One region of the Streptomyces sp. RKAG293 genome, then DNA from elsewhere that is predicted to be linked to it. Evidence: predicted binding sites of a transcription regulator. Region 1 holds the regulator's gene; the other holds the start of a gene.

Region 1 (15,646 bases):
GGGCGCGGAGATCTCCACGGAGGCCAACCCCGAGTCCGTCGACCCGGCCTACCTCGCGGAGCTGCGGGCGGGCGGCTTCAACCGGATCTCGTTCGGCATGCAGAGCGCCAAGCAGCACGTCCTGAAGATCCTGGACCGCAAACACACCCCGGGCCGGCCGGAGGCCTGCGTCGCGGAGGCGCGCGCCGCCGGCTTCGAACACGTCAACCTGGACCTGATCTACGGCACGCCGGGCGAGTCGGACGACGACTGGCGGGCCTCGCTGGACGCGGCGATCGGCGCCGGACCCGACCACGTCTCCGCGTACGCCCTGATCGTCGAGGAGGGCACCCAGCTGGCGCGGCGGATCCGCCGCGGCGAGGTGCCGATGACCGACGACGACGTGCACGCCGACCGGTACCTGATCGCCGACGAGCGGTTCGCCGCGGCCGGATTCGACTGGTACGAGGTGTCGAACTGGGCGACGACCGAAGCGGGGCGCTGCCGGCACAACGAGCTGTACTGGACCGGCGCGGACTGGTGGGGCGCGGGCCCCGGCGCGCACAGTCACGTCGGCGGCGTGCGGTGGTGGAACGTCAAGCACCCGGGCGCGTACGCGCAGGCGCTGTCCGAGGGGCGCAGCCCCGGCGCGGGACGGGAGCTGCTGGCGGACGAGGACCGGCGCGTCGAGCGGATCCTGCTGGAGCTGCGGCTGGCGGCGGGGTGCCCGCTGGGGTTGCTGGCGCCGGCGGGGGCGGCGGCCGCGGCGCGAGCGGTGACGGATGGGCTGCTCCAGCCGGAGCCTTTTGCGGCCGGGCGGGCCGTTCTCACGCTGCGCGGACGGTTGCTGGCCGATGCGGTGGTGCGGGACCTGGTCGACTGAGCGGGTGGGGGCCGTGGCGCAAGGGCTGGATGGGGTGCTGCGTGGGCAGGCCGGCTCAGGGGGCCGTGACGAAGTCGATCAGTTCTTCCACGCGGCCCAGCAGTGCCGGTTCCACGTCCTTGTACGTGTGGACCGAGGCCAGGATCCGCTGCCAGGCCTCGCCGGTGGTCTCCCGCCAGCCCAGCGCCTCGCAGACGCCGGTCTTCCAGTCCTGGCCGCGCGGTACGGAGGGCCAGGCGGGGATGCCGACGGAGGACGGCTTCACGGCCTCCCAGACGTCGATGTAGGGGTGGCCGACGACGAGGACGTCGGCGACGCCGGAGACCTGGCTCGCGAGCCGGGACTCCTTCGATCCCGGCACCAGGTGGTCGACGAGGACGCCGAGCCGTGCGTCCGGGCCGGGGGAGAACGCGGCGACGATCGCCGGCAGGTCGTCGATGCCCTCCAGGTACTCGACGACGATGCCCTCGACGCGCAGGTCGTGGCCCCAGACCCGCTCGACCAGCTCCGCGTCGTGCCGGCCCTCCACGTAGATCCGTCCGGCCCGCGCCACCCGGGCGCGGGCGCCCTGGACCGCGATCGAGCCCGACGCGGACAGCAGCGGCCCGCGCTGCGCGCCGGGGCCGCCGGTGCGGGGGCGGACGAGGGTGACGGGTTCGCCGTCGAGCAGGAAGCCGCGCGGCTCCATGGGGAAGACCCGGTGCTTGCCGAAGCGGTCCTCCAGCGTCACGGTCAACCCCTCCGCCGTCTTCTCGCAGCGGACCACCGCCCCGCAGAAGCCCGTCGAGACCTCCTCCACCACCAGATCCGGCTCCGCCGCCACCTCGGGCGCGGGCACGCTCTTCTTCCAGGGCGGGGTGAGGTCGGGACCGTACTCTCTGCTGCGCATGGGCGGATCGTATCCAGGACAGCGTCCTGGGCGGGGGCTACGACGCGGTGAACCGGGCCGTCAGGGCGTCGCGTTGGGCGCGGACGAAGCGGGCGTCCACGGCGGCGCCGTGGCCGGGGACGTAGACAGCGGTCTCGCCGCCAACCGCGAGCAGCCGGTCGAGGGTGGCGGGCCAGGCGGCGGGGACGGCGTCGGGGCCCGCCTGCGGTTCGCCGGACTCCTCGACGAGGTCGCCGCAGAACACGACGGCGGGCGTTCCGGGCACGTACACGGCCAGGTCGTGGGTGGTGTGGCCCGTGCCGGGGTGGAAGAGCAGGGCGGTGCGGCCGCCGCCGAGGTCGAGTTCGTACCCGTCGTCGACGAGCCGGTCCGGGCGCACCAGGACGTCCGCCGCCTCGGCCGCGGGCCCGGGGCCGACGCCGTGCGTGACCGCGTCCTCGCGGAGCGCGTCGCGGCCGCGCTCCAGGCAGCCGTCGAGTGCCCGGTGCCCGTACACCCGCACCCCGGAGAAGGCGGCGGCGCCGAAGACATGGTCGAAGTGGGCGTGGGTGAGAGCGATGTGCGTCACAGGGCGACCGGTCAGTTCCCGCACCTGCAGCCGTAGTCGAGCGCCCTCGGCGAGGGTGGAGCCGGTGTCGATGAGCAGTACGCCCTCGTCACCCACGACCAGGCCGATCGTGACGTCGAGGAAGGGAAGACGGCGGCGGGCGACGCCGGGAGCCAGGTGCTCCCAGCCGTCGGCGCCGGACTCTGCGGTATCCACCCTGTGACGCTATCGCCGGGGAACCCTGCCCGCGCGCTACCGTTGCGACCCTTGCCGGGGCCTTGCTACTCCGCCGTACACTGACTGCGGGGGATGTTGGCACTCGTATCGGATGAGTGCCAGGCCACGGCAGTGCTGGTGCGGGATCTACGGCTGGAGGTGTGCGCGATGCTCAGCGAACGCAGACTCGAAGTACTGCGCGCCATCGTCCAGGACTATGTGGGCACCGAGGAGCCGGTCGGCTCCAAGGCGCTCACCGAGCGCCATGGCCTGGGCGTCTCGCCGGCCACGGTGCGCAACGACATGGCGGCGCTGGAGGACGAGGGCTACATCCACCAGCCCCACACCAGCGCGGGCCGGATCCCGACGGACAAGGGCTACCGGCTGTTCGTCGACAAACTGGCCGGGGTGAAGCCGCTCACGTCCGCCGAGCGGCGCGCGATCCAGAACTTCCTGGACGGCGCGGTGGACCTCGACGACGTGGTGGGCCGCACCGTACGGCTGCTCGCGCAGCTCACCCGGCAGGTCGCCGTCGTCCAGTACCCGTCGCTCACCCGCTCCTCGGTGCGGCACGTCGAGCTCCTGGCGCTGGCCCCGGCCCGGATCATGCTGGTCCTCATCACCGACACCGGACGGGTCGAGCAGCGGCTCATCGACTGCCCGGCGCCGATGAGCGACACGCTGCTCGCCGATGTCCGGGCCCGGCTGAACGCCCGGGTGGTGGGCCGCCGGTTCGCGGACGTCCCGCCGCTGGTGGCGGATCTGCCGGACGGCTTCGAGTACGACGACCGGCCGTCGGTGTCGATCCTGCTGGCGACGCTGCTGGAGACGCTCGTCGAGGAGACCGAGGAGCGCATCATGCTCGGCGGCGCGGCGAACCTGACCCGCTTCAACCACGACTTCCCGCTGACGATCCGGCCGGTCATGGAGGCCCTTGAGGAGCAGATGGTGCTCCTCAAGCTCCTCGGTGAGGCCAACGACTCGGGCATGACCGTGCGGATCGGGCATGAGAATTTTCACGAGGGCTTGAATTCCACATCCGTTGTGGCGGTCGGCTACGGTTCGGGCGACGAGGCAGTCGCCAAACTCGGTGTGGTCGGACCGACCCGCATGGACTACCCCGGAACGATGGGAGCGGTACGCGCAGTGGCACGTTACGTCGGACAGATCCTGGCGGAGTCGTAGGTGGCCACGGACTATTACGCGGTCCTTGGCGTGCGCCGTGACGCCGGACAGGACGAGATCAAGAAGGCCTTCCGCCGCCTCGCGCGCGAGCTGCATCCGGATGTGAATCCGGATCCGAAGACCCAGGAGCGCTTCAAGGAGATCAACGCCGCGTACGAGGTGCTCTCGGACCCGGCGAAGAAGCAGGTCTACGACCTGGGCGGCGACCCTCTGTCGTCCTCCGGCGGCGGTGGCGCGGGCGGCTTCGGAGCCGGTTTCGGCAACTTCAGCGACATCATGGACGCCTTCTTCGGGCAGTCCCAGCAGCGCGGGCCGCGGTCGCGGACCCGGCGCGGCCAGGACGCCATGATCCGGCTGGAGATCGAGCTGGACGAGGCGGCCTTCGGCACCACCAAGGACCTCCAGGTCGACACGGCGGTGACGTGCGGCACCTGCTCAGGCGAGGGCGCTGCGCCCGGCACGGCGGCGCAGACCTGCGACATGTGCCGTGGCCGCGGTGAGGTCTCGCAGGTCACCCGGTCCTTCCTGGGCCAGGTCATGACCTCGCGGCCGTGCCCGCAGTGCCAGGGCTTCGGCACCGTGGTGCCGACGCCGTGCCCGGAGTGCGCGGGCGACGGCCGGGTCAGGTCCCGTCGCACGCTCACGGTCAAGATCCCGGCGGGCGTCGACAACGGCACCCGCATCCAGCTGGCGGGCGAGGGCGAGGTCGGCCCCGGCGGCGGCCCCGCCGGTGACCTGTACGTGGAGATCCGGGAGCTTCCGCACCCGACCTTCCAGCGGCGCGGCGACGATCTGCACTGCACGGTCACGATCCCGATGACGGCGGCGTCCCTGGGCACGAAGTGCCCGCTGGAGACGCTCGACGGCATGGAGGAGATCGACGTCCGGCCCGGTACCCAGTCCGGCCAGTCGATCCCGCTGCACCAGCGCGGGGTGACCCATCTGCGGGGCGGCGGCCGTGGTGACCTGATCGTGCACGTCGAGGTCATCACGCCCAACAAGCTCGACGCCGCGCAGGAGGACCTGCTGCGGCAGCTGGCCAAGTTGCGCGGCGAGGAGCGGCCCACCGGTCACTTCCAGCCCGGCCAGCAGGGGCTGTTCTCCCGGTTGAAGGACGCTTTCAACGGCCGCTGAGGCCGCCGGCGGCGTCCAGCGGGGCGCCGGTTCCGGCTCCGACCGTCCCCCAGCCTTCGGCCGGGGTGCCGCCCTTGGGCGGGCCCGACCTGTTCGGGCCCGCCCGGCGTGAAACGATGGGCGTATGTCCGCGTTGACCGATCTCTCGTCGTTCTCGGCGTTCCCGATCATCCAGGCGCCGATGGCCGGCGGCGGGTCCACCCCGCGGCTCGCCGCGGCCGTGAGTGACGCCGGCGGCCTGGGTTTCCTCGCCGCCGGGTACAAGACGCCGGAAGCGATGTACGAGGAGATCCGGCAGCTGCGCGGCCTGACGTCGAACCCCTTCGGCGTGAATCTCTTCACTCCGCAGCCCGACACCGCCGACCGGTCCGCCGTCGAGGTCTACGCCGAGCAGCTCGCGGGCGAGGCCGCCTGGTACTCCACCCCGCTCGGCGACCCCGAATCGGGGCAGGACGACGCGTACGACGCCAAGGTCGCGATCCTGCTGGACAATCCGGTCCCCGTCGTCAGCTTCACGTTCGGCTGCCCTGACCGGCCGGTCTTCGACGCGTTCGCGAAGGCCGGGACGTACACCGTGGTCACGGTCACCACACCCGGTGAGGCGCTCGCCGCCCAGTGGGCGGGCGCCGACGCGGTGTGCGTGCAGGGGACGGAGGCGGGCGGCCACCAGGGCACCCACCGGGACGATCCGGAGCTGGACCACGCGGGGTTCGGGCTGCTGTCGCTCGTTCCGCAGGTCCGTGACGCCGTCCAGCTGCCGATCATCGCGACGGGCGGGCTGATGCGCGGCAACCAGATCGCGGCCGTCCTGGCGGTGGGCGCGGACGCCGCGCAGCTGGGCACCGCCTTCCTCGTCTCTCCCGAGTCCGGGGCCAACGCGCTGCACAAGCGGGCCGTCACCGACCCGGTCTACGCCCGCACCGAGTTCACCCGGGCGTTCTCCGGGCGGCCGGCGCGCGGGCTGGTCAATCGCTTCATGCGCGAGCACGGGCCGTACGCGCCCGCCGGGTATCCGCAGATCCACCATCTGACCGCGGGCATCCGCAAGGCCGCGGCGGCGGCCGGTGATCCGCAGGCGATGGCGCTGTGGGCGGGGCAGGGACACCGGCTGGCCCGCGACCTGCCGGCGGGCGAACTCGTCGCCGTGCTCATGGAAGAACTCAACGCAGCACGGAAGGCCTTGGGATGACCGCGCCGGTATTCATCGTCGAACCCGAGCAGTTGCGGGACGGGTCGCGGAGCGGCGGACTGCTGGTGCTGTCCGGTGCCGAGGGGCGGCACGCGGTGTCCGTGCGGCGGCTCGCGGTCGGCGAGGAGATCGTCCTGACGGACGGCGAGGGCGCCGGAGCGTACGGCGTGGTCGCGTCCGTCGAGGGCAAGGACCGGCTGGAGGTCGCCGTCTCGGAGCTGCGCACCGAACCGGCGCCGGCGCCGCGGATCACCGTCGTCCAGGCGCTGCCGAAGGGCGACCGCGGCGAGCTGGCCGTCGAGACGATGACGGAGACCGGGGTCGACGCGATCGTGCCGTGGGCGGCGTCCCGGTGCATCACGCAGTGGCGCGGCGAGCGGGGTGCCAAGGCGCTCGCGAAGTGGCGTTCCACGGCGCGGGAGGCCGCGAAGCAGTCGCGGCGGCTGCGGTTCCCCGAGGTCACGGAGCCGATGACGACCCGGCAGCTGGCGGGTCTGCTCGGCGGGGCGGCGTTCGCCGCCGTCCTGCACGAGGAGGGCTCCGCGCCGCTGGCCGATGCCGCGCTGCCGTCCGAGGGCGACATCGTGCTCGTCGTCGGCCCGGAGGGCGGGGTCTCGCCCGACGAGCTCGCCGCCTTCGCCGCCGCCGGGGCCAAGCCGTACCGGCTGGGCGCGACGGTGCTGCGGACCTCGACCGCCGGGGTCGCCGCGACCGCGCTGCTCCTCGGGCGCACCGGCCGCTGGTCCTGAGCGGTTCCGGCCGACGGGGTCGAAGACCGCTCGAAGAACGCCGAGGATCGCCGGCTGTGTGGCGAAATCCCGGTCCCGTAAGGGGCGTTCTACGTCGTGTGGGCGATGTGCGCGGGGCGGGACGGCGGGACCCTGCCGGTATGAAGCGTTTACAGCAGTGGGGAGTGGCCGGAGGCCTCGCACTGGCCGCGTTCGGCGGAGTGGTGGCGTGCGATCCGGCGAGTGGGATGACCGCCTCGGCGGTGTCGATCACCACGGACCAGCTGGGCACCCGGGCGTTGCAGGACCACGGGATCAAGGTGCAGTGGATGTCGTGCCACGCCTCGGTGGACGGCGCCACGACCGCCTCCGGCACGGCGAGCCCCCGGGCGTCCGGTGTACCGGTCAAGGGCGTCGCGTCCGTGGACTGTCAGGGTGAGACCACCGACAAGCAGAAGATCACCGTCACCGGCCGGGTGACGGAGCAACTCGACGGCCGCTGTGTACGCGGCCGGCTGACCGCGCAGGTCGGCAAGCGTACGGTCTTCGACGTGAACGGACTGGGCGACTGCTCGGCGACGTCGGGGCCGTCCGGCAAAACCTCCGCCGCATCCGCCAGAAGCTGAAGACAAAGCGCTCGTTCGCGTCCTCGATCATGGTTAATGTGGCGGAGTGACACAGCCTTCGTACCTCCGGTATCCGCATGTAAACGGTGAGTTGGTCGCTTTTGTCGCCGAGGACGACGTCTGGGTGGCGCCGCTCGACGGCGGGCGCGCCTGGCGCGTCAGCGCCGACAACATGCCGGTCGGCCATCCGCGCATCTCGCCGGACGGAACGACGGTCGCCTGGACCTCCACCCGCGACGGCGCGCCAGAGGTGCACGTGGCCCCCGTCGACGGCGGCCCGTCGCGGCGGCTGACGCACTGGGGCAGCGTGAAGACCTCGGTGCGCGGCTGGACGCCGGACGGCGAGGTCGTCGCGATCAGCACGCAGGGCCAGCCCTCGCTGCGCCGCACCTGGGCGCGGGCGGTGCCGCTGGACGGCGGGCCCGCGCGCACGCTGCCGTACGGGCCGGTCGGCGATCTGGCGTACGGGCCCGACGGCGCGGTGCTGCTGCTGTCGGCGACGATGGGCCGCGAGGCCGCGGCCTGGAAGCGCTACCGGGGCGGCACGGCGGGCAAGTTGTGGATCGACCTGACGGGCGGCGGCGACTTCGAGCGGCTGCACGCGGACCTCGACGGCAACCTCGAATCCCCGCTGTGGGTGGGCGAGCGAAGCGAGATGGGGGCACCCCCGGCCGAAGGTTGGGGGCGCATTGCGTTCCTCTCCGACCACGAAGGCACCGGCGCGCTCTACTCCAGCCTCCCGGACGGCTCGGACCTGCGCCGGCACACCCCCCTCGACGGCTTCTACGCCCGGCAGGCCGCGACCGACGGCACCCGCGTCGTGTACAGCTCCGCCGGTGAACTCCACCTGCTCGACGACCTGGAGTCGGCCACGCCGCGCCCGGTCGAGGTCCGCCTCGGCGGCCAGCGCACCGACCTCCAGCCGCACCCGGTCCGCGCCTCGCACCACCTCGGGGACGCCCGCCCGGACCACACCGGGCGCGGCAGCGCCGTCGAGGTCCGCGGCACCACCCACTGGGTCACCCACCGGGGCGGCCCGGCGCGCGCGCTCGCCGCGGAGCCGGGGGTCAGGACGCGGCTGCCGCGCACCTTCGGCGGCGAGGGCGACCAGCAGGTCGTCTGGGTCACCGACGCCGAGGGCGAGGACGCCCTCGAACTCTCCCCCGCGGCCGGTCTGGCACCCGGCGCCACCCCCCGCCGGCTGGCGGCCGGCCGCCTCGGCCGCGTCCTGGAACTCGAAGTGTCGCCGGACGGGCACCGGATCGCCGTCGCCTCGCACGACGGCCGGGTGCTGCTCGTCGAGACGCAGACCGGCGAGGTGCGGGAGGTCGCGGCCAGCGACGCGGGCGATGTGACCGGGCTGGCGTTCTCGCCGGACTCGGCCTGGCTCGCCTGGTCGCACCCGGGCCCCGACCCGCTGCGGCAGCTCAGGATCGCCGCGACGTCGGACCTGTCCGTCGCCGACGCGACCCCGCTGCGCTTCAACGACTACGCGCCCGCGTTCACCCCGGACGGAAAGCATCTCGCGTTCCTGTCCGAGCGGGCCTTCGACCCGGTCTACGACGCCCATGTCTTCGACCTGTCCTTCCCCAACGCCTGCCGCCCGCACCTGATCACGCTGGCCGCCACCACCCCGTCGCCCTTCGGTCCGCAGCGGCACGGCCGCCCGGTCGAGGAGCCGGACGAGGAGGGCAAGGACGACAAGTCCGAGGGCGATAAGGACGCCGAGAGCGCCGACGGCGAGGACCGCCCCCGCGTCCCGGCCACCCGCGTCGACTTCGAGGGCATCGCCGACCGCATCGTCGCGTTCCCCGTCGAAGCCGGCCGGTACACCTCGCTGACGGCCGCCAAGAACGGCCTGCTCTGGCTGCGCCACCCGCTGCTCGGCACCCTCGGCACCGCCCTGGCCACGCCCGAGGCGCAGCCGCCCGGCAGCGTCCTGGAGCGCTACGACCTCAAGCAGCTGCGCGTCGAGGAACTCGCGGACGACGCCGAGGACTTCGCCGTCACCGGTGACGGCACCAAGGTGCTGCTGGCCGCGAACGGCCGGCTGCGCGTCGTACCCGCCGACAGCAAGTCGTCGGACGACGACGACTCGGACGCGAACATCACCGTCGACCTGTCGCGGATCCGGGTGACCGTACGGCCGCAGGACGAGTGGCGGCAGATGTACGCCGAGGCGCACCGGATGATGCGCGACAACTTCTGGCGCGCCGACATGAGCGGTGTCGACTGGAACGCGGTCGGCGAGCGCTACAAGCCCGTCCTGGAGCGCGCCGCCACCCACGACGACCTCATGGACCTGATGTGGGAGGTGCAGGGGGAACTCGGGACCTCGCACGCCTACGTCACCCCGCCCGGCGGCCACCGGGACGCGCTGACCCGCCAGGGGCTGCTCGGCGCGGACATCGCCCGCGCGGAGGACGGCCGCTGGCAGTTCGTCCGCGTGCTGCCCGGCGAGTCCTCCGACCCGCAGGCCCGCTCCCCGCTCGCCGCACCCGGGGTCGCGGTGCGCGCCGACGACAGCCTGCTGGCGGTCGACGGACACGCCGTCGACCCGGTCGCCGGGCCCGGCCCGCTGCTGACCGGTGCGGCGGGCAAGCCCGTCGAACTGACCGTGGCCCCGGCGGACGGCGGCGCGGTCCGGTACGTCGTGGTGGTACCGCTCGCCGACGAGGAGCCGCTGCGGTACCACGACTGGGTCGCGGGCCGCCGGGCCCACGTCCACGAGCGCTCCGGGGGCCGGCTCGGCTATCTGCACGTTCCGGACATGGTCGGCTTCGGCTGGGCGCAGCTGCACCGCGATCTGCGGGTCGAGGTCGCCCGCGAGGGCCTGGTCGTGGACGTCCGCGAGAACCGCGGCGGGCACACGTCGCAGCTCGTCATCGAGAAGCTCGCGCGCCGCATCGTCGGCTGGGACCTGCCGCGCGGCCTGCGCGCGCAGAGCTACCCGCTGGACGCGCCGCGCGGACCGGTCGTCGCCGTCGCCAACGAGTTCTCCGGCTCGGACGGCGACATCGTCAACGCCGCGATCAAGGCCCTGAACATCGGCCCGGTCGTCGGCACCCGCACCTGGGGCGGCGTGGTCGGCATCGACAGCCGGTACGACCTGGTGGACGGCACGGCCGTCACCCAGCCCAAGTACGCCTTCTGGTTCGAGGGCTACGGCTGGGACGTCGAGAACCACGGCGTCGACCCGGACGTCGAGGTGCTGCAGCGCCCGCAGGACTGGGCAGCGGGCACCGATCCGCAGCTCGACACCGCCATCGACCTGGCCCTGGCGTCCCTCGCCGAGCACCCGGCCAAGACACCGCCGCACCTGCCGTAGGGCCCGTCCTGACCGTGCCGGGCGGTGTCCGGCCGATACGATGCGCCTTTCGACGACCACTGTTTCCACGATGGAAGAGGGAGAAGCACCCGTGGCGGGAGAACCCCAGGCGGACTGCCTGTTCTGCAAGATCGCAGCCGGGGACATCCCGGCGACGATCGTCCGCGAGACCGACACGACGGTGGCGTTCCGCGACATCAACCCGCAGGCGCCCACGCATGTGCTGGTGATCCCGAAGGTGCACTACGCGGACGCCGCCGCGCTCGCGGTCGGCGACCCGCAGGCCGCCGCCGACGTGCTGCGCGAGGCGGGCGAGGTGGCGGCGGCGGAGAAGACCGTCGACCGCGGCTACCGGATCGTCTTCAACACCGGTGCGGGCGCCGGCCAGACCGTGTTCCACGCGCACGCGCACGTCCTCGGTGGGCGCGGCCTTGAGTGGCCCCCCGGATAACCGCCTTGTCCATCCGTGAATTCGTGGTGCTCGGCACCGCCAGCCAGGTCCCCACCCGGCTCCGCAACCACAACGGCTATCTGCTGCGCTGGGACAGCGAGGGCATTCTCTTCGACCCGGGAGAGGGCACCCAGCGGCAGATGCTGCTGGCCGGCGTGGCCGCGCACGACCTGACCCGGATCTGCGTCACGCACTTCCACGGTGACCACTCGCTCGGTCTGGCCGGGGTGATCCAGCGGATCAACCTGGACCGCGTGCCGCACCCGATCGCGGCCCACTACCCGGCGAGCGGGCAGCACTTCTTCGAGCGGCTGCGCTACTCGACGGCCTACCGCGAGACGGCCGTGATCACCGAGGAGCCGGTCGCCGCGGACGGCGTGCTGGCCACCACGGAGGCCTTCACCCTCTCCGCGGCCAAGCTCTCGCACCCCGTCGAGAGTTACGGCTACCGCCTCGTCGAACCCGACGGCCGCCGTCTGATCCCCGCGCGGCTCGCCGCACACGGCATCACCGGCCCGGACGTGGGCCGGCTGCAGCGCGACGGGGTGCTCGACGGGGTGACCCTCGACGAGGTGAGCGAGGTCCGCACCGGCCAGCGCTTCGCCTTCATCATGGACACCCGCCTCTGCGACGGCGTCCACGCGCTGGCCGAGGGCTGCGACCTGCTCGTCATCGAGTCGACGTTCCTCAACGAGGACGAACACCTCGCCCGCGACCACGGCCACCTGACCGCGGGTCAGGCCGCCCGGGTGGCCGCCGAAGCCGGCGTCCGCCATCTCGTCCTCACCCACTTCTCGCAGCGCTACACCGACCCCTCGCTCTTCGGCCGGCAGGCCCGCGAGGCCGGCTTCGACGGTGAACTGACCGTGGCGGAGGACCTGATGCGCATCCCGGTGCCGAAGCGCCGCTGAAAGCCGCCCGGCTGAGCCCGCCCGGCTGGGGCAGGGTGGGTGACGCGGTCGACCCGGTCAAGATCGCCAAGGGGAGCTGGGAAAGTGTGAAGGACCTCAGACACCGTGGCGCTGTCCCTGAAGTGGAGCGCATGAGCCAGTGAACGACGACACGTGGAACGTCGGTATCGAATGCCCCGAGGACTGGATCCCGCTGCCCCTGGAGCCGGGCATCGACCTCGGCGCGTGGGCGCTCGAGCAGGCCGGGAAACTCGCGGCGGCGCCGGCGGAGGTCGACGCCGACGCGCTGATGTACGACCTGCGGGAGCGGGCCGCCGACAGCCGGGGGCGGGAGCCGGTGTTCGCCTTCGGGCTGTATCCGGAGGGGTTCGAGGAGGCGCTCGCGGTGCTGGAGGTGGATGTCGTCCACCCCGACGACAAGGTGCCGTCGATCACGCTGGACTGGATCACCGAGGTCTTCGCGACCGGCGACTTCCAGGAGCCCGAGGTGGAGCGGGCCGTGCTTCCGGCGGGGCCGGCCGTCCGCATCCGCCAGGGGCTGGCCGGCCGGGGGACCGGGCAGAGCGGTGAGCGCTCCCTGATGGAGACCGTCACCTACGGGGTGCGGCCGCCGGGGATCGAGAGCGCCGTCATGGTCCTCGTCTCCTGGACGGCGCCCGGCCTCGCGGACCTGATGACGACGGCGGCCGACCAGATCGTCCACACCCTCAAGATCACGGTGACGTGAGGGCGTGACGCAGGGGCGTGATGCAAGGGCCGGGGGACCGGGTCAGAAGGAGTACGGCCCGAAGCGGCCCCACGCGATCACCGCGGCGAGGACCAGCAGGACCACCGACGGGAGGAGCTCCTTCGCCGCGTCCTTCTTGCGGAGGTGGTAGTTCGCCGCGCCGGCCATCGTCACCGCGAGGCCGGTGGCGGCGATCGGGGTGAGGATCGGCGCTATGTCCGTCGCGGCGGGGAGGATCAGGCCGATCGCGCCGAGGACCTCCACCGCGCCGATGAACTTGACCATCCCGGCCGAGTAGTCGTTCACGAAGCCCATCTTGTCGGCGAGCTTCTCCTTGGGCTGGCTGACCTTCGTCAGTCCGGACGCGAGGAAGGCGGCGGCGAGAACGCCCTGCAGGACCCAGAGGACGGTGTTCATGGGGGGACTCTTTTCGGGAGGCGGGGATGCCGGGATGCGGGGAACGGAACCTGAGGTGACCCTCATGTTTCTCAGGTTGAATACCGTACCACCGAACCTGAGGTATGCCTCCGGTTCGGTAGACTGGCGGACATGTCCGACTCCGACCGCTCTCGCTGCCCGAAGCGTGTCCTGCGGCGCGACGCGCAGCGCAACCGCGACGCACTGATCGCGGTCGCCCGCACCGCCTTCGCGCAGGAAGGGATCGACGCGCCGCTGGAGTCGATCGCCAAGCGCGCCGGGGTCGCCATCGGCACCCTCTACCGGCACTTCCCGACCCGGCTCGACGTCATCGAGGAGATCTTCGCCGAGAAGCTCGCCGAGTGGCTGGCGGCGGCCGAGCGCGGGGCCGCCGCCGACGATCCCTGGGAAGGGTTCGCCGGGTATCTGGAGGACATGTGCGCCCTGCAGGCCGGCGACCGGGGGTTCAACGACCTGGCGTCGATGCGGCTGCCGTCGTCACCCGAGGTGGAACGGCTGCGGCAGCGTATCTTCGAGCTCAGCCGCGACATCCTGCACCGGGCCCAGCGGGCCGGTGCCGTACGCCCCGATCTCACGCCCGAGGACCTGGCCTTCCTCATCTGGTCGCAGGCGCGGATCACCCAGGCCACCCGGGAGGTCGCGCCGCGCGCCTGGCGGCGTCATCTCGCGCTGCTGCTGGACGGCTTCCGCGCCGAGCGCGCCCACCCGCTGCCCGAGCCCGCCATGACGCCCGCGCAGGTCGGCCTCGCCATGGCCGCCCTGGGCGGCAGCAGCTCCTGCCCCGGCTGAGGCTCCTGCCCCGGACCGTGGTCCGCGCGGCCCGCACCGCGCTGACCTGTACCGTTGTACGACCCCTCGCCGCCGTACCGACTGTGAAGTGAATCCCCTGTGCCCATTCCCAAGGCTGAACTGCACCTCCACATCGAAGGCACCCTGGAGCCGGAACTGGCCTTCGCGCTCGCCGCGCGCGGCGGGATCTCGCTGCCGTACGCCGACGCCGACGAACTCCGCCGCGCCTACTCCTTCACGGACCTGCAGTCCTTCCTGGACCTGTACTACGCGCTGATGGCCGTGCTGCGCACCGAGGACGACTTCGCCGGCCTCGCCGACGCCTATCTCGCGCGCGCCGCGGAACAGGGCGTACGGCACGCCGAGATCTTCTTCGACCCGCAGGCGCACACCGCGCGCGGCGTCGACATCGGCACCGTCGTCGAGGGGCTGTCCCGCGCGCTGGACGCCGGGCGGGAACGGCACGGCATCAGCACCCAGTTGATCATGTGCTTCCTGCGCGACGAGTCCGCGCAGTCCGCGCTGGACACCTTCGAGGCGGCCAAGCCGTACCTGTCCCGGATCTCCGCCGTCGGGCTGGACTCCGCCGAGGTCGGCAACCCGCCGTCGAAGTTCCGCGAGGTCTACGAGCGGGCCGCCGCCGAGGGGCTGCGCCGCGTCGCCCACGCGGGCGAGGAGGGGCCGCCCGCGTACATCTGGGAGGCCCTCGACGTCCTGGGCGTCGAGCGCGTCGACCACGGCCTGCGCTCCCTGGAGGACCCGGAGCTCGTCGCCCGCCTCGTCCGCGACCGCATCCCGCTCACGCTGTGCCCGCTCTCCAACGTCCGGCTGCGCTGCATCGACCGCATCGAGGACCACCCGCTGCGCGCGATGCTCGACGCCGGCCTGCTGGCGACCGTCAACTCCGACGACCCCGCGTACTTCGGCGGATACGCCGGCGACAACTACGACGCGGTCCGTGCCGCGCTCGGCCTGGACGACGAGACGCTGCGCGGGCTGGCCCGCAACTCCTTCGAGGCGGCGTTCCTCGACGGTGACGAGGCCCTGCGGGCCCGCTACCTCGCCGAGGTCGAGGCGTACGTCTTCGACTGACGACGCCGACCCGGCCGGCGGCCCCTTGGAGCCGCGGCCGGGCCGGACGGTGCGCCTAACTCAGGGCGCCTACGGCAGGAAGTACATGGGGTTGGGGAGCTTGAAGGTCTTGTCCCCGTATCCGCCCTCGAGGTCGCTGTACTGGTCGCCGAAGTTGGCGACGATGTCGTAGCCGAGCGACTCGATGTGCTTGCGGGTGCCCGCCTTGTACTCGACCGTCGTGCAGGTCGCGCCGCACGGCAGGTACGCCGGCGGGCTCGTCTTGTTCTTCAGGAAGAAGTGCGCTGCGTCGGCGGCCGGCTTGTAGCCCGCGACGGCGAGGTTCGCGGTGGACGGGTCGCGCTGCGCCTCGGGGCGGCCGGTCAGGAAGAAGACCGTGATGCCGTGGTCCGACGCCCAGTTGACGAGGTCCGGCATGCCGAAGACCGGCGCCATGTTCTTGGTGCGGATGTACGTGTCGTTGGTGGCGGGCGTGTAGTTGAAGCCCACCTCCAGCTCGTAGTTGTACGTGAGCAGCGTCGTGTCGTCGACGTC
Region 2 (15,646 bases), 2.1 Mb from region 1:
CGCCTCCCGCGACCACTGGGGCACCGGCCTCGGCGCCCGGCTGCTCGCCGACCTGATGCACCAGGCCACCGCCTTCGAGTGCCACGAGGTGCTGCTCGAGGTCCGGGTCGACAACCTCCGCGCCCAACGGCTCTACGAGCGCTTCGGCTTCGAGCCGCTCGGCTTCCGCAAGGGCTACTACCAACCGGGCAACGTCGACGCCCTCGTGATGCGTATGACCGAACCCTCCTCCGTACAAGGAACCACAACTGATGGCTGACGAGCCGCTTGTCCTCGGCATCGAGACCTCCTGCGACGAGACCGGTGTCGGCATCGTCCGCGGGCACACCCTGCTCGCCGACGCGGTGGCGTCCAGCGTCGACGACCACGCGCGCTACGGCGGCGTGGTCCCCGAGATCGCCAGCCGGGCGCATCTGGAGGCGATGGTCCCCACGATCCAGCGCGCCCTGAAGGAGGCGGGGGTCGCCGCGAGCGACCTCGACGGCATCGCCGTCACCGCGGGCCCCGGGCTCGCGGGCGCGCTGCTGGTGGGCGTGAGCGCCGCCAAGGCGTACGCCTACGCGCTCGGCAAGCCGCTCTACGGCGTCAACCACCTCGCGTCGCACATCTGCGTGGACCAGCTGGAGCACGGCCCGCTGCCCGAGCCGACGATGGCCCTGCTGGTCTCCGGCGGGCACTCGTCGCTGCTGCTCGCACCGGACATCACCAGTGATGTGCGGCCGCTGGGCTCGACGATCGACGACGCGGCGGGCGAGGCGTTCGACAAGGTCGCCCGGGTGCTGGGCCTCGGCTTTCCCGGCGGCCCGGCCATCGACCGGCACGCCCGCGACGGCGACCCGAAGGCCATCAGGTTCCCGCGCGGCCTGACCGGCCCGCGCGACGCGCCGTACGACTTCTCGTTCTCCGGGCTGAAGACGGCCGTCGCGCGCTGGGTCGAGGCGCAGCGCCGGGACGGCGTGGACGTGCCGGTGGCGGACGTGGCCGCGTCGTTCCAGGAGGCGGTGGTGGACGTGCTGACCCGTAAGGCGATCCGGGCCTGCAAGGAGAACGGCGTGGACCACCTGATGATCGGCGGCGGGGTCGCGGCGAACTCGCGGCTGCGCTCGCTGGCGCTGGAGCGCTGCGAGGACGCGGGCATCGTGCTGCGGGTGCCGCGCCGGGAACTGTGCACGGACAACGGCGCCATGGTCGCGGCGCTCGGCGCGGAGATGGTGGCGCGCAACCGGCCGTCGTCGACCTGGGACCTGCCGGCCGACTCCTCACTGCCCGTCACCGAGGTCTCCGTACCGGGCCACTCGCACCCGCACCCGGAGGAGCACGCCCACTCGCACGACCATGTGCACGAGCTGAGCAAGGACAACCTGTACTGATGACCGTCGCCCTGATGTGGGAGGCGCGGGCCGCCGAGGGGCGGGGCGCCGAGCTGCTGGAATGGGTCCGCGCCCAGCAGCTGGCACCGGCCCCGCTGCGCCGCGAGCACTTCTCCGCACCCGGTGACCGGGTGCTCGTCATCACCTGGTGGGACGCGCCCTACGAGGCCGAGTTGCCCGAGCTGGCGGAACCCCCGGCCGCTTTTCTGCATCGTTCAGTACACAGATGGCGTTTTGAACGAACAGCATAGGGCTTACATATGCACATAAAAGCGGCGGGACTGATCGTTTCCGGTCTCCTGCTCGTCACCGGGTGCTCCACGGCCGCGTCCTCGCCGAAGGCCGCACCGGCCGCTTCCGGGACGGGCCCTGCCGCCGCTCCCTCGTCGGACGGGAGCACCGCGCCCGGCGAGGGCGCGGACACCGCCGCCGCGTTCCGCAAGTGGAAGATCAAGCCGATGGCGCCGGCTCCGGCGCCGCCCAAGGTGAAGCCGGTGAAGACCGGTTCCGGGACGCCGCCGGTGGTCAGCGACATCCCCACCAAGGAGAAGATCGTCTTCGTCACCTTCGACGACGGCGCGGAGAAGGACCCGAAGTTCGTCACCATGATGGGCGAGCTGAAGATCCCCTTCACGATGTTCCTGACCGACGACATCATCCGGAGCGACTACGGCTACTTCAAGCCGCTCCAGAAGCTCGGCAACCCGATACAGAACCACACGCTGACGCACCCGAACCTGCGGACCGAGTCGGAGTCCGCCCAGCGTCACGAGATATGCACCCAGCAGACGAAGCTGAAAGCCGAGTACGGCACCACACCCCGCCTCTTCCGGCCGCCCTACGGCAACCTGAACGAGGCCACCAAGACCGCCGCGAAGTCCTGCGGACTCCAGGCGCTCATCCTGTGGCGCGAGTCCATGCAGATCAAGGGCATGCAGTACCAGCGCGCCGACAAGAAACTGCACCCCGGCGACATCATCCTCGCCCACTTCCGCGGCCCCTCGGAGCTCAAGGGCACCTCCATGACGGAGATGACCGCCAACCTGCTGCGCATGATCTCCGAGCAGGGCTTCACCGTGGCGCGCCTGGAGGACTACGTCTGAGCCGTCAGCCCGTGCCCGTGCTCGCCGGCCCTTGCCGGTAGGCGCGGCGGGCGTACCGCTCCAGCGCCGCGGACAGCTTCCGCTCCCCGGCCGCGTCCAGCCGCAGAACGAGGCCCGCGCTGCGCCGCGCCGTGGCGGAGGTGACGCCCACGGACCCGGATCTCACGCCGAACTCCTTCGGCGGGACGGCCCGCAGGCTGCCGGCCGGAACGGTCGCCCGCAGGAGGAAGCACCCGCGCCGCCCGGCTGCGCCATGGGCATGGAAAAGCGCGACCTCCTGCACCTCGGCCCACGGCCGGGACCATTCGGCGCCGCCGTGCCGCAGTCGCAGCCCGGCCGCGTCCAGGCCGACCGAGACGTCGGCCGTGCGCCGAGCCCTGATCAGGGCGCGCAGCGCCCATGTCAGGACGGTGGTGAACAGCGCGACCACGATGAGGCTCGTCGTGGTCACCTTGTTGCCGATCAGGCCCACCTCGGCCACCGAGGACAGGACCAGCGCGATCGTGAAGATCCCCGCACTGCCCGCCAGGCCCAGGCCGCCGGACACCGGTGCCCGCTGCGCGAGTTCATACCTGCCCGGGGCCGCGACCGGAGCCGCCATCGGAGCTGGAGCCGCGACCGGCGGCGCGGTGGCGGTCGGCGCGGCGGCGGTGAAGGCGACGACGGCGGGTGCGGGCGTGGGTGCGGCGGGTGTCGCCGGTGGGGCGGCGGCCGGCGCGACGACGGTCGGCCGGTGCGCCCTCGGGTCCTCGCGGGCGGCGGTCAGCGTGTCGATCAGGGCATCCGTCCCCGGGCGCTCCCGGGGGTCCTTGGCGAGGCAGGCGGCGACCACCGGCCGCAGGGCGGCCGGCACGCCGCCGAGGTCCGGCTCGTCGTGCACCACGCGGTACAGCAGCGCCGGAACCGTCCCCGTCCCGAACGGCGCCCGGCCCGTGGCCGCGAACACCAGGACCGAGCCGAGCGAGAAGACGTCGCTCTCCGTGCCCACCCGCCCGCCGACGGCCTGCTCGGGGGACATGAACCCCGCCGTGCCGATCACCGCGCCCGTCCCGGTGAGCATCGTGGCGCCGTCCAGCGCCTTGGAGATCCCGAAGTCGATGACCCGCGGTCCGTCGGCGACCATCAGGACGTTGCCCGGCTTGAGGTCGCGGTGCACCAGGCCGGCCGCGTGCACCGACGCCAGCGCCTCCGTCAGGCCCGCGCCCAGCGCCCTGAGCGCGGCCTCCGGCAGCGGCCCGTCGCGCTGCACCAGGACCCCGAGGTCGGGTGCCTCCAGGTACTGGCTGGCCACCCAGGGCCGGTCCGCCTCCGGATCGGCGTCCACGACCGACGCCGTCCAGAAGCCGGACACCGCGCGGGCCGCGTCCACCTCCCGGCGGAACCGGCTGCGGAAGCCGGGATCCGCGGCGATCTCGGCCCGGACGAGCTTGACGGCGACCGCCCGGCCGCTGCGCGACCTGCCGAGGTACACCTCGCCCATACCGCCCGCGCCGAGCCGCTTCAGCAACTCGTACGGTCCGACCCTGCGCGGGTCGTCCGGCCTCAGTTCGTCCATCCCGGCCCCCCGGTTCACCAGCCCTCGGCAGCAGGTTATCGGCGCGGATGATGCCGCGTCAGGCGATGTCCGGTGCCGCCGGACACCGGTCGGCCCGCGGCGCGTCCCCCGGCCGTCCTACGGGGTGTTGACCGGTTGGCCCAGCAGCATCGACGGCGCGCCCGCCACCCGGGTCAGGAAGACCGTGACGGAGTGCGGGCCCTCCAGCTTCAGCTTCCTGCGCAACTCCTCCGGTTCGATGGCGGAGCCGCGCTTCTTGATGACGGCGACGCCCACACCGCGCTGCCGCAGCAGCGCCTTGAGCTTCTTCAGGCCGAACGGCAGCACGTCGGTGATCTCGTACGCCGTCGCGAACGGCGTCGGGCGCAGTTCCTCGGCGGTGATGTACGCGATCGTCTCGTCGATCAGCCGCCCGCCGACCTGTTCCGCGACCTCCGCGACCAGGTGCGCGCGGATCACCGCGCCGTCCGGCTCGTAGAGGTACCGGCCGACCGGGCCGGCCGGCGGGTCGGGGAGCGGGGCGCCGGTCCACAGGGTGCCCGCGGACGGCAGCAGGGTCGCGCTCACCGAGCCGGGGTTCTTCCCGAACCACAGCACGGCCTCCTTCACGTCACCGCGGTACGAGATCCACTCCGCCCCGGCGTCGTCGGGGACGGCCTCGTGCGGGATGCCCGGCGCGACCTTCAGGGCCGCCACCGGCACCTGGCGGGCCGCCCCGATTGCCCAGGACAGCGACGGCGAGTACGCCTCCGGATCGAAGATCCGCCCACGCCCTCCCCTCCGCGCCGGGTCCACGAAGACCGCGTCGTAGCCGTCGGTGGCGATCTCGGTCACATCGGCGCAGCGCACCTCGATGAGGTCGGCGAGGCCCAGCGACTCCGCGTTGGCCCGCGCGACCGCGCAGGTCAGCGGGTCCCGGTCGACCGCCAGCACCGCCACGCCGGCCCGGGCGAGCGCGATGGCGTCCCCGCCGATGCCGCAGCACAGATCGGCCAGCCGCCGTACGCCCAGCGCCTTGAAGCACTCCGCCCGGTACTCCGCCACCTCGGTGCGGGTGGCCTGTTCCACCCCGACGGGGGTGAAGTACATCCGGTACGCGTCCGCCCCGAACTTCGCCTCCCCGCGCTGCCGCAGCCGGGCCTGGCCGAGCGCCGCCGACACCAGTTCCGCGGGGTGTTCACGCCGCAGCCGGGTCGCCTCCGCCAGCTCGCGGGCGGGGTCGTAGTCGCGCAGCGACCCCAGCAGGGCCTGCCCGGCGGGGGTCAGCAGGTAGGAGAACGCGTCAAGATCCACGCTTCGATTGTCCTCCAGGCCGGAGGCGTCCGGCACCGTTCCGGCGGCGCTCCGTTGGCACTCCGCTTGACCGAGTGCTAAAGCCGTCCTAGTCTCGGTGCTGGCACTCAGCACTGCCGAGTGCCAGCACAACAGCGACGGGCAGGTCCGGCACCCGCGACGACGGGCCTACCAGGTCGCCACCCAGACAGACACTCCCGTTAGCCCTTTGAAGGGGGAGGTCGGAACGTGACGACCGCCAGCAGCAAGGTTGCCATCAAGCCGCTCGAGGACCGCATCGTGGTCCAGGCGCTCGAGGCTGAGCAGACCACGGCCTCCGGCCTGGTCATCCCGGACACCGCCAAGGAGAAGCCCCAGGAGGGCGTCGTCCTGGCCGTGGGCCCGGGCCGCTTCGAGGACGGTAACCGTCTTCCGCTCGACGTTTCCGTCGGCGACGTCGTGCTGTACAGCAAGTACGGCGGCACCGAGGTGAAGTACAACGGCGAGGAGTACCTCGTCCTCTCGGCCCGCGACGTTCTCGCGGTCATCGAGAAGTAGGTCTGCTTCACCACTAGCAGCAGCCGTGACCTTCCCCGGGTATCCGTGTCTACTGACCCGGCGCCCGGGGTTTGGTCTTTGACGAGGAAAAGACGAGGTAGGACGCAGTGCCGAAGATCCTTAAGTTTGACGAGGACGCCCGTCGCGCCCTTGAGCGTGGCGTCAACAAGCTTGCCGACACCGTGAAGGTGACGATCGGTCCCAAGGGCCGCAACGTCGTCATCGACAAGAAGTTCGGCGCGCCGACCATCACCAACGACGGTGTCACCATCGCCCGTGAGGTCGAGCTCGACGACCCGTACGAGAACCTTGGCGCCCAGCTCGTGAAGGAGGTGGCGACCAAGACCAACGACATCGCGGGTGACGGCACCACCACCGCCACCGTGCTGGCCCAGGCACTGGTCCGCGAGGGCCTGCGCAACGTCGCCGCCGGCGCTTCCCCCGCCTCCCTGAAGAAGGGCATCGACGCCGCGGTCAAGGCTGTCTCCGAGGAGCTGCTGAAGACCGCCCGCGCGATCGAGGGCAAGGAAGACATCGCGGCCGTCGCCGGGCTGTCCGCCCAGGACAAGCAGGTCGGCGAGCTCATCGCCGAGGCGATGGACAAGGTCGGCAAGGACGGTGTCATCACCGTCGAGGAGTCCAACACCTTCGGCCTGGAGCTGGACTTCACCGAGGGCATGGCCTTCGACAAGGGCTACCTGTCGCCCTACTTCGTCAGCGACCAGGAGCGTATGGAGGCCGTCCTCGACGACCCGTACATCCTGATCCACCAGGGCAAGATCACCTCGATCCAGGACCTGCTGCCGCTGCTGGAGAAGGTCATCCAGGCCGGCGCGTCCAAGCCCCTGCTGATCATCGCCGAGGACGTCGAGGGCGAGGCGCTCTCCACCCTCGTCGTCAACAAGATCCGCGGCACCTTCAACGCCGTCGCGGTGAAGGCCCCGGGCTTCGGCGACCGCCGCAAGGCCATGCTCGGCGACATCGCCACCCTCACCGGTGCGACCGTCATCGCCGAAGAGGTCGGCCTCAAGCTCGACCAGGCCGGTCTCGACCTGCTGGGCACCGCCCGCCGCGTGACCATCTCCAAGGACGACACCACCATCGTCGACGGTGCCGGTGACAAGGCCGAGATCGACGGCCGGGTCGGCCAGATCAAGGCCGAGATCGCCGCCACCGACTCGGACTGGGACCGCGAGAAGCTCCAGGAGCGCCTCGCGAAGCTCGCCGGCGGCGTCTGCGTCATCAAGGTCGGCGCGGCCACCGAGGTGGAGCTCAAGGAGAAGAAGCACCGTCTCGAGGACGCCATCTCGGCGACCCGCGCCGCGGTCGAGGAGGGCATCGTCTCCGGCGGTGGCTCCGCTCTCGTCCACGCCGTCAAGGTCCTCGAGGGCAACCTCGGCCTGACCGGCGACGAGGCCACGGGTGTCGCGGTCGTCCGCCGCGCCGCCGTCGAGCCGCTTCGCTGGATCGCGGAGAACGCGGGCCTCGAGGGCTACGTCATCACCGCCAAGGTCGCGGAGCTGGAGGCCGGTCACGGCTTCAACGCCGCCACCAACGAGTACGGCGACCTCGTGAAGGCCGGCGTCATCGACCCGGTCAAGGTCACCCGCTCCGCGCTGGAGAACGCCGCTTCCATCGCGGCCCTGCTGCTCACGACCGAGACCCTGGTCGTCGAGAAGCCGGCCGAGGACGAGGGCGACGCCGGCCACGGCGGCCACGGCCACTCGCACTGACGTTGTAGCCGCGCTCTGTCGCACGAAGGCCCCTGCTCCCGCCGCCCGGCGGGAGCAGGGGCCTTTCGCCGTGCCACCCGCTACTGGTACCGCCCGCTAGTGCGGCATTTCGATCACGCCGAGCTTGGTCAGCAGGCCGAGCAGGTCGTGGTTCCACCAGCCTTCCGCGATCATCCCGTCCTGGAACCGGAAGACCGTCTGGCCGGTCATCTGGGCCTGCCGGTTGGTGGCCGGCATGCCGCGGAACTCCGCGACGTGGGTGGCGGTCCAGGTCCACCGGTTCGCCACGCAGTCCCCTTCGGCGAGCTGGTCGTCGATCGTGAACCGGAAGTCGAACCCCGCCCGGTATCCGGCGACGTCCGCGCGCAGGGCTGCGGTTCCCACGGTGTCCGCCTCTTTGCCGGGGTCGTGATCGCGGTAACCGGCCGCGAAGATCTCGTCGATGGCGTCCAGATCGCCGTCATTGGCGATTTCTTCGAAGAACCGGCGGCAGGCCGCCTTGTTGAGCTGCTCGTCCCGGACCACGTCCAGGTCCGTGAACGTGGGCACCCCGTCGCAGAGCGCCACCATCTCCTGGAAGATCCGCTCCGTCTCCGGAAGCTGGGAATTCTTCATCGCCTCTTCGTACGACGGGAATTCCACGATCTCGACATAGTGGGACGCGTCGGCGCGGTCCTTGCCGATGACGCTGTGGCTCGCGGTCCGCTTGCCCTTGGTCTGTTCGACCCAGCGGTCCATGAGCTGGTTCATGTCGTCGAACTGCTCGGTCTTGAAGTCGATGATCTGGGTGAAATGCATGGTGTACCTCCCGAGCCGGGTGGAATACCTCCATTTTAGTAAGAAATGCGCCTTCCGCAGCTGCCGCCGGGCAGCGGCTACTGCGGCCCGTACTTGCGGCCCGTCCTGGAGGTGACCCCGCCGAGCAGGCCGCGCGGCGCCAGCTTCACCAGGCCCATCAGCGTCTTGTACCTCGGGTCCGGCACGGACAGCGTCCTGCCGCGAGCCAGGTCCTTCAGCGCCGCCGCGACCAGCTTGTCCGCGTCCAGCCACATCCAGCCCGGGATGTTGTCCGTCCCCATCCCGGCACGCTCATGGAATTCGGTCCGTACGAAGCCCGGGCAGAGCGCCATCAGCCGTACGCCGGTCCCCGCCAGATCCTTCGACGCGCCCTGCGTGAACTGCACGACCCACGCCTTGCTCGCCCCGTACGTCCCGCGCGGCACGAAGGCGGCGACCGACGCGACGTTCACCACGCCGCCACGTCCCCGCTCCCGCATGCCGTCCGCCGCCGCGCTCGTCAGCCGCAGCACGGCCTCGCAGTGCACCTTGAGCATGGTCAGCTCATCGGCCATCGAGACCTCGAGATAGCGCCCCTTGTTGCCGAACCCGGCGTTGTTGATCAGCAGATCCACCGCCTGGGCCCGGTCCGCGAGCCGTGCCTCGACGGCCGCGATCCCGTCGTCCCGCGACAGATCGGCGGAGAGCACCTCCGCCTCGATGCCGTGCCGGTCGTGCAGTTCGGCCGCCTGCTTACGCAGCCGCTCGGCGTCCCGGGCCACCAGCACCAGGTTGTGCCCGTCAGCCGCGAGCCGGCGCGCGAAGGCGGCGCCGATCCCTGCCGTCGAGCCGGTGATCAGTGAAGTCGTCATGCCATGAAGTTAGCCGAGCCGCTTGCGGATCGATTCCGCGTACGACCTGTTGATCAGATCGATCGCCACCAGCGTCCGCGGCAGCAGCTCCGACTCCGTCGTCATCGCCCGGAACAGGAACTCGACGGTCACCTCGTGATCGGGCCGCGACAGCACGGTGATCCCGTCACCCGCCCGCACCGCACCCGGCTCGACGACCCGCAGGAAGGCACCGGGCCGGCGGTCCTGGGTGAAGCGCTTGACCCACCCCTTCTCGTCCATCCACCCGGCGAAGGTGCGGCACGGTATCCGCGGCGAGGTCACCTCCAGCACCACCTCACCGACGCGCCAGCGCTCCCCGATCACCGCGGAGTTGACCTTCACCCCGGCCGTCGTGAAGTTCTCCCCGAACACCCCGCTGGGCAGCTCCCGCCCGAGCACCCCCTCCCAGCGGTCCAGATCCTCCCGCGCGAACGCGTACACGGCCTGGTCGTCCCCGCCGTGGAACCGCCGGTCGATGATGTCGTCGCCCGCCACACCGCTGCCCGCCACGCCCTGCGGCCCGGGGTCGGCCACCGCCACCGGGCCGTCGACGGGCCGTTTGTCGATCCCGGTCGTCCCACGGTCCGAGTAGTCGACGGCCATCAGACGGCCGATGTTGAGTGACAGGAGTCGCGACATGGAAAGCACCTTACGTTCGCGGCCCCCGCCCGGCGACCCTCCGGCGGATCCGCTCCAGATCCCCGGCGGGCAGCGCGTCCGCGACGACCAGCCGCGGCAGCAGCTCCGGCTCGGCGGTCAGCGCCCGGAACGCCAGCGCGACCGTCACCTCGTGCTCCGGCCGCCCGACGACCTCCACCGCGTCCCCCGCACTGATCTCGCCCGCCGAGACGACCCGCAGATACGCCCCGGGCACCGCGGCGGCGGTGAACCGCTTGAGCCATCCCGGCCGGTCCAGCCAGCCCTCGAACGTCACACACGGAATCCGCGGACACGACACCTCCAGCACCACCCCGCCCCCCACCCGCCACCGCTCCCCGATGAGCGCGCCGTTCACATCCACCCCGGACGTCGTGAGGTTCTCCCCGAACACCCCGTTGGGCAGCTCGCGCCCGAGCTCCTCCTCCCACCCGTCGAGATCCTCCCGGGCGTACGCGTACACGGCCTGATCGTTTCCCCCGTGATGCTTCACGTCATAGACCCGGTCCCCGGCCAGCCCCACGGCCCCGGTCCCCTTGGCCCCGGGCGCCACCACGGCCACCGGACCGGTCACGGGACGCTTGTCGATGCCGGTGGAGGCGATCCCCTTCCAGGGATTGGCCTGCGGCCGGCCGACGTTGACAGAGAGCAGCAGCATCCTTCGACGATATGCGCCGGGGACGCGGATACGTCAGCCCCCGCCACACGCCTGCCGGCGGGGGTGCGGGTACGTGGGCCGCAGCAGACCGTTGCGCCTGCGGGCGGGCTTTTCCCCACCCACCCGCCCATTGCCGGCAGGGGCGGACGTACATCGGCACCTGCGGGCCGGTTGTGACGTGAGGGGGACGGGGCCGCAGGTGGGGGGTTCGAAATGCTGCCGAGCTATTTGTGAGCCGCCAGGCTCGTAAATAGTCGATTTCGAACCCCCCACCGGAGGACCCGGCCCCCGACCCCCGTCACCCCGCCCGCAGAACCCCCAGCACCCGCTCCACATCAGCAGACGCGTTGTACAAGTGAAACGCGAACCGCAGACTCCCCGCCCGCGCCGCCAACTCCACCCCCGCCTCCACCAACCGCTCCGCCACCCCGCCCGGCAACCCCGGAACCGACACGATCGCCGACCCGCCCTCCCCGATCGCCGGGAACCCCAACTCCGCCACCCCGTCCCGGAACGCCGTAGCCAGCGACACGTCGTGGTGGAAGATCGCCTCCACCCCCACCTCCTCGATCAGCGTCAGCGACTCCGCCACCGCCACGAATCCCAGGTACGCCGGCGACGCGTCGAACTGCCGTGCCGTCGTCGCCAGTCGGGCGATCGGGCCGTAGCACTCGGCCCATGGGTCGTCCCCCGCGTACCAGCCGGCGAACGCGGGGGAGAGGCCGTCTTCCGTGCCGGGGCGGACGGTGAGGAAGGAGACGCCGTGTGCGCCGAGGAGCCACTTGAAGGAGCCGCAGACGAGGTAGTCGTAGTCGTCGGCGCGCAGGGGGAGCCAGCCGGCCGCCTGGGTGGCGTCGACGAGGGTGCGGGTGCCGTGGGCGGCGGCCGCGGCGCGGATCGCCGGGAGGTCGGCGACGCGGCCGTCGGCCGACTGGACGGCGCTGACGGCGACGAGCGCCGTGCCCGGCCGCACCTCGGCCGCCAGGCCGGCCAGCGGGACGGAGCGCAGGGCCAGGTCGCCGCGGCCGGCGAACGGGTTCACCAGGGAGCTGAAGTCGCCGTCGGCGACGAGCACTTCGGCGCCTGACGGCAGCGCCGCGGCGATCTTGCCGACGCTCGTGGAGACGGTCGAGCCGATGGCGACCCGTTCGACGGAGGTGGACAGCAGCCGGGCGAAGGACGCGCGGGCGGCGCCGACCGCGGCCTCGTACCGGTCGAGGGGCGGCCGCCCGGCGGCCCAGTCGTCGACGGCGGTGCGCAGGGCTTCGGCCGTCCGGGTGGGCGGCAGCCCCATGGTGGCGGTGTTGAGGTACGTGATGCCCGGCGCGATCGCGGAGAACGCGTCGCCGGCCGGCCCGGCGTTCGGTAGGGAGTCCATGCCTCCTGAGCCTGCCGCGCTCCGCTCTCAAAGTCCACGACCAATAACTTCCAGGTATCTCCAAGCATCGCTTATGGTTGGAGGATGATCGAGGCACGTCATCTCAGGGTGCTCCGCGCCGTGGCCAGGACCGGTTCGTTCTCCGCCGCCGCCCGGGAGCTGGGCTGTACCCAGCCCGCAGTCAGCCAGCAGATGAAGGCGCTGGAGCTGTCCGCCGGGACCACCCTGCTGATCAGGACCGGCCGGGAGATGCGGCTGACGGAGGCCGGCGAGGCGCTGGTCCGGCACGCGGCCGGGATCCTGGCGGGCCTGACGGCCGCCGAGGAGGAGGTCGCGGCCATCGCGGGGCTGCGCGCGGGACGGGTGCGGCTGTCGTCGTTCCCGTCGGGCAGTTCGACGCTGGTGCCCACCGCGGTCGCGGGGATGCGCGCGGCGCACCCCGGCACGAAGATCTCGCTGGTCGAGGCGGAGCCGCCGAAGTCCGTGGAGATGCTCCGTGCGGGGGACTGCGACATCACGCTGGCGTTCCGGTACGTGGATCTGCCGACGCCGGCGGAGGAGCAGTGGGACGACCTGGTCGTCCGGCCGCTGCTGACCGACCGGCTGGTCGGCCTGGTGCCCGCCGGGCACCGGCTCGCGGCCGGGGACCGGCCGGTGCGCATCGAGGAACTGGCGGAGGAGGAGTGGATCGCGGGCTGCCCGCGCTGCCGCCGCCATCTGGTGGAGGTGTGCGAGCGCGCCGGGTTCACCCCGCGCATCGACTTCGCGACGGACGACTACCCGGCGGTGGTGGGTCTGGTCGCGGCCGGGCTCGGGGTGGCGGTGCTGCCCGAGCTGGCGCTGGAGGCGGTGCGCCCCAAGGGCGTCGCGGTGCTGGAGGTGCTTCCGGCCGTGCAGCGTGAGGTGGTGGCCCTCACGCTGCCCGACCTGGCCCATGTGCCGGCCGTGGACATGATGCTCGGCCGGCTCGCGCGGGCGGGCCTGCGGTAGGTGCAGGGCGTCACACCTGCCCTGCCCAGCCACCTGCCCTGCCCTGCCCGGCCCGGCCACCTGCCCTGCCCGGCCACCTGCCCTGCCCGGCCCGGCAGGCACAGCTGTGCCCGTAGCCGCGCGGAGAACTGCGGAAGCCGCGCGGACGAGTGCGGAAGCCGCGCACCATAGGCGCCGAAGAGGCGCGAGACGCGCCGAAGACGCGCCCAAGACGCGCCGAAGAAACGATTCTTCAGTTCGTCGGCTGCATGGTGAGCAGCCGGTGCCGCGAGCGGCCCATCATCTCTTCGCGCTCGTCCTCCGTCAGCCCGCCCCACACTCCGTAGGGCTCCCGGACGGCCAGCGCGTGCGTCGCGCACTCCGCGCGTACCGGGCACCGCATGCAGACCTCCTTCGCGGAGGCCTCGCGGGCGCTTCGGGCGGCGCCGCGCTCGCCTTCTGGGTGGAAGAACAGGGAGCTGTCGACGCCGCGGCAAGCCGCGACGAGCTGCCAGTCCCATAGATCGGCGTTCGGGCCCGGAAGGCGGGAGAAGTCTGCCATTGCTCATCCCCTCGAAGGGTGTGTTGAGGAGCCAGGGTCCTGTCCGGTCGATGCCCGGACCGTCCGAGGCCGGTCGCTGCCGGCTGGACACGCTCCAGGTGCTCTCGACCGTACATCTACTGTCTAAGTAGATGTAAATATGACTCATCACAAATTTAGCCGCGAACACCGTGCAATGCGCCAAAGAGCATCCGAATAGTGCAAACTCCGACATAGGACCCGTTCGGCGGGATGCGTGTCCGGCAAGTGGGCGCGCGAAGTGCTTCCGGGTCCGATCCCAGTGCGCCCTCTGGACCTGCGATGCGGCTGATCCGTATTCGTTCCCTCACGTAGAGTGCTGGCTATGGCAGCCAAACTCCGTAACTCTTTCGAGTGAGGGTCGTTGAGAGTGCGGAAGTGGTTGGCGGACGAACGATTCGGGCAGGTGCCCGACGCCGTCAGCCCCAACGGTGAAGTTTCGTACAGCCTGGAGGCTCAACGTGACGCGGTTCAGCTGCGGAGGGCGGGCATGACTTCCGTCCTCGTCTGTGACGACTCCCCGCTCGCCCGAGAGGCCCTGCGCCGCGCGGTCGCGACCGTGCCCGGCGTCGAGCGTGTAACGACCGCGGCCAACGGCGAGGAAGTCCTCCGCCGCTGGGGCGCCGACCGCTCGGACCTCATTCTCATGGATGTCCGGATGCCCGGCCTCGGCGGTGTCGAGACCGTGCGCCGGCTGCTCTCGGCGGACCCGGGCGCCCGCATCATCATGCTCACCGTCGCCGAGGACCTGGACGGCGTGGCGCTCGCCGTCGCGGCCGGTGCCCGGGGGTACCTGCACAAGGACGCCTCGCGCGCCGAACTGCGGGCCACCGTCACCCAGGCGCTCGCCGACCCGACCTGGCGGCTGGCCCCGCGCCGGCTGCGCTCCGCCGAGATGGGCGCCGCGCCGACCCTGACCGCGCGCGAGATCCAGGTGCTCGAAGGCATGAGCCATGGACGGTCCAACGCCGAGATCGGCCGCGAGCTGTTCCTCTCCGAGGACACCGTCAAGACGCACGCCCGGCGGCTGTTCAAGAAACTCGGTGCATCGGACCGGGCCCACGCCGTGGCGCTCGGGTTCCGCTGGGGCCTGGTCCGCTAGGGCCATGCGCGGTGGGCTTACGGGTGGAGCCGCCCCGCTCGTACCGGTTTCCCGAGCGAGGACGCATGCTTGACGTATGGACTTCCTCGGGGATCGGCGGGCGGGGCAGCGGGGGGACGCCGTGAAGGCGGCCGACGCCCCCGCGCATAACGCTTCGGTGCACAAGGACTCACGCGATGCGGCAGAACGTCCTGCGGCCATGCACCATGGACCGATGCGAGACGAGGCCAACGGCGACAACGCAGCCTTCGGCGCCCTCGTCCGCCGTGCGGTCGATGGTGACGAGCAGGCGACCCATGACCTGCTGGCCCTGGTGCACCCGTTGGCCGAGCGGTATTGCCGCGGCCGTTTGTCCCGGTTGCCCGGTGATGCTCGTCACTTCGTGGACGACCTCGCCCAGGAGGTCTGCCTCGCCGTGCTGTGCGCGCTGCCGCGCTATCGCGACCAGGGGCGGCCGTTCGAGGCCTTCGTCTTCGCCATCGCCGCCCATAAGGTCGCGGATCTGCAGCGGGCCGCCATGCGCGGCCCGGGCAGTACCGCCGTGCCCTCCGACGAGATGCCGGAGAAGCCGGACGACTCGCTCGGCCCCGAGGAGCGCGCGCTGCTCAGCAGTGACGCGGCCTGGGCCAAGAAGCTGCTCGCCAACCTTCCCGAGCACCAGCGGGAACTGGTGCTGCTGCGGGTCGCGGTCGGCCTCAGCGCCGAGGAGACCGGGCAGGTGCTGGGGATGTCGCCCGGAGCCGTCCGGGTCGCCCAGCACCGTGCCCTCAGCAGGCTGCGCGCCATCGCGGAGGAGTCCGCGGAGGCTTCGACCGGCGGCGATCCCCGAGGTCTCAGCGCGTAGAGCCCGTCCCAGCGCCAGTGGTGCTCCCCGGGGTCCCGGCTTCGTCGCCGGGAATGCCCGTGGAGTCCACTAGCATTGAACAACTCGCCGGGCAAGACCATTGGGAAGGTGTCATGACTCTGAACGCCGCAGGGGTACCCGAGAAATTCGCGATGCTCGGCCTCACGTACGACGACGTGCTGCTGCTGCCGGGCGCC

Evidence for each region. Region 1 encodes HrcA, which represses chaperone genes, less so after heat shock. Its sites were predicted from a motif close to TTNGCACTCNGNNNNNCNGAGTGCNAA; they were not measured.
Region 2: a site for HrcA is predicted at 5,376-5,402, ahead of groES (co-chaperone GroES). Genes of this name have one in related genera too.

What each region holds. Positions count from the first base shown of each region.
Region 1 is NZ_JAJOZB010000001.1:3,329,224-3,344,869, reverse strand. It holds gene hemW (radical SAM family heme chaperone HemW) at 1-862, shown strand, start outside; gene LNW72_RS14880 (DUF3097 domain-containing protein) at 918-1,751, opposite strand; gene LNW72_RS14875 (MBL fold metallo-hydrolase) at 1,789-2,514, opposite strand; gene hrcA (heat-inducible transcriptional repressor HrcA) at 2,683-3,699, shown strand; gene dnaJ (molecular chaperone DnaJ) at 3,700-4,833, shown strand; gene LNW72_RS14860 (nitronate monooxygenase) at 4,958-6,022, shown strand; gene LNW72_RS14855 (16S rRNA (uracil(1498)-N(3))-methyltransferase) at 6,019-6,771, shown strand; gene LNW72_RS14850 (hypothetical protein) at 6,912-7,376, shown strand; gene LNW72_RS14845 (S41 family peptidase) at 7,423-10,704, shown strand; gene LNW72_RS14840 (histidine triad nucleotide-binding protein) at 10,796-11,155, shown strand; gene LNW72_RS14835 (ribonuclease Z) at 11,161-12,066, shown strand; gene LNW72_RS14830 (hypothetical protein) at 12,206-12,793, shown strand; gene LNW72_RS14825 (DoxX family protein) at 12,836-13,210, opposite strand; gene LNW72_RS14820 (TetR/AcrR family transcriptional regulator) at 13,343-14,020, shown strand; gene LNW72_RS14815 (adenosine deaminase) at 14,120-15,112, shown strand; gene LNW72_RS14810 (HAD family acid phosphatase) at 15,182-15,646, opposite strand, start outside.
Region 2 is NZ_JAJOZB010000001.1:5,395,665-5,411,310, forward strand. It holds gene rimI (ribosomal protein S18-alanine N-acetyltransferase) at 1-259, shown strand, start outside; gene tsaD (tRNA (adenosine(37)-N6)-threonylcarbamoyltransferase complex transferase subunit TsaD) at 252-1,370, shown strand; gene LNW72_RS24230 (hypothetical protein) at 1,370-1,621, shown strand; gene LNW72_RS24235 (polysaccharide deacetylase family protein) at 1,631-2,473, shown strand; gene LNW72_RS24240 (serine/threonine-protein kinase) at 2,478-4,028, opposite strand; gene LNW72_RS24245 (class I SAM-dependent methyltransferase) at 4,146-5,321, opposite strand; gene groES (co-chaperone GroES) at 5,550-5,858, shown strand; gene groL (chaperonin GroEL) at 5,966-7,591, shown strand; gene LNW72_RS24260 (ester cyclase) at 7,688-8,389, opposite strand; gene LNW72_RS24265 (SDR family oxidoreductase) at 8,467-9,240, opposite strand; gene LNW72_RS24270 (MOSC domain-containing protein) at 9,250-9,900, opposite strand; gene LNW72_RS24275 (MOSC domain-containing protein) at 9,911-10,576, opposite strand; gene LNW72_RS24280 (aminotransferase class V-fold PLP-dependent enzyme) at 10,875-11,954, opposite strand; gene LNW72_RS24285 (LysR family transcriptional regulator) at 12,039-12,944, shown strand; gene LNW72_RS24290 (WhiB family transcriptional regulator) at 13,177-13,485, opposite strand; gene LNW72_RS24295 (response regulator transcription factor) at 13,994-14,605, shown strand; gene LNW72_RS24300 (sigma-70 family RNA polymerase sigma factor) at 14,820-15,449, shown strand; gene guaB (IMP dehydrogenase) at 15,563-15,646, shown strand, end outside.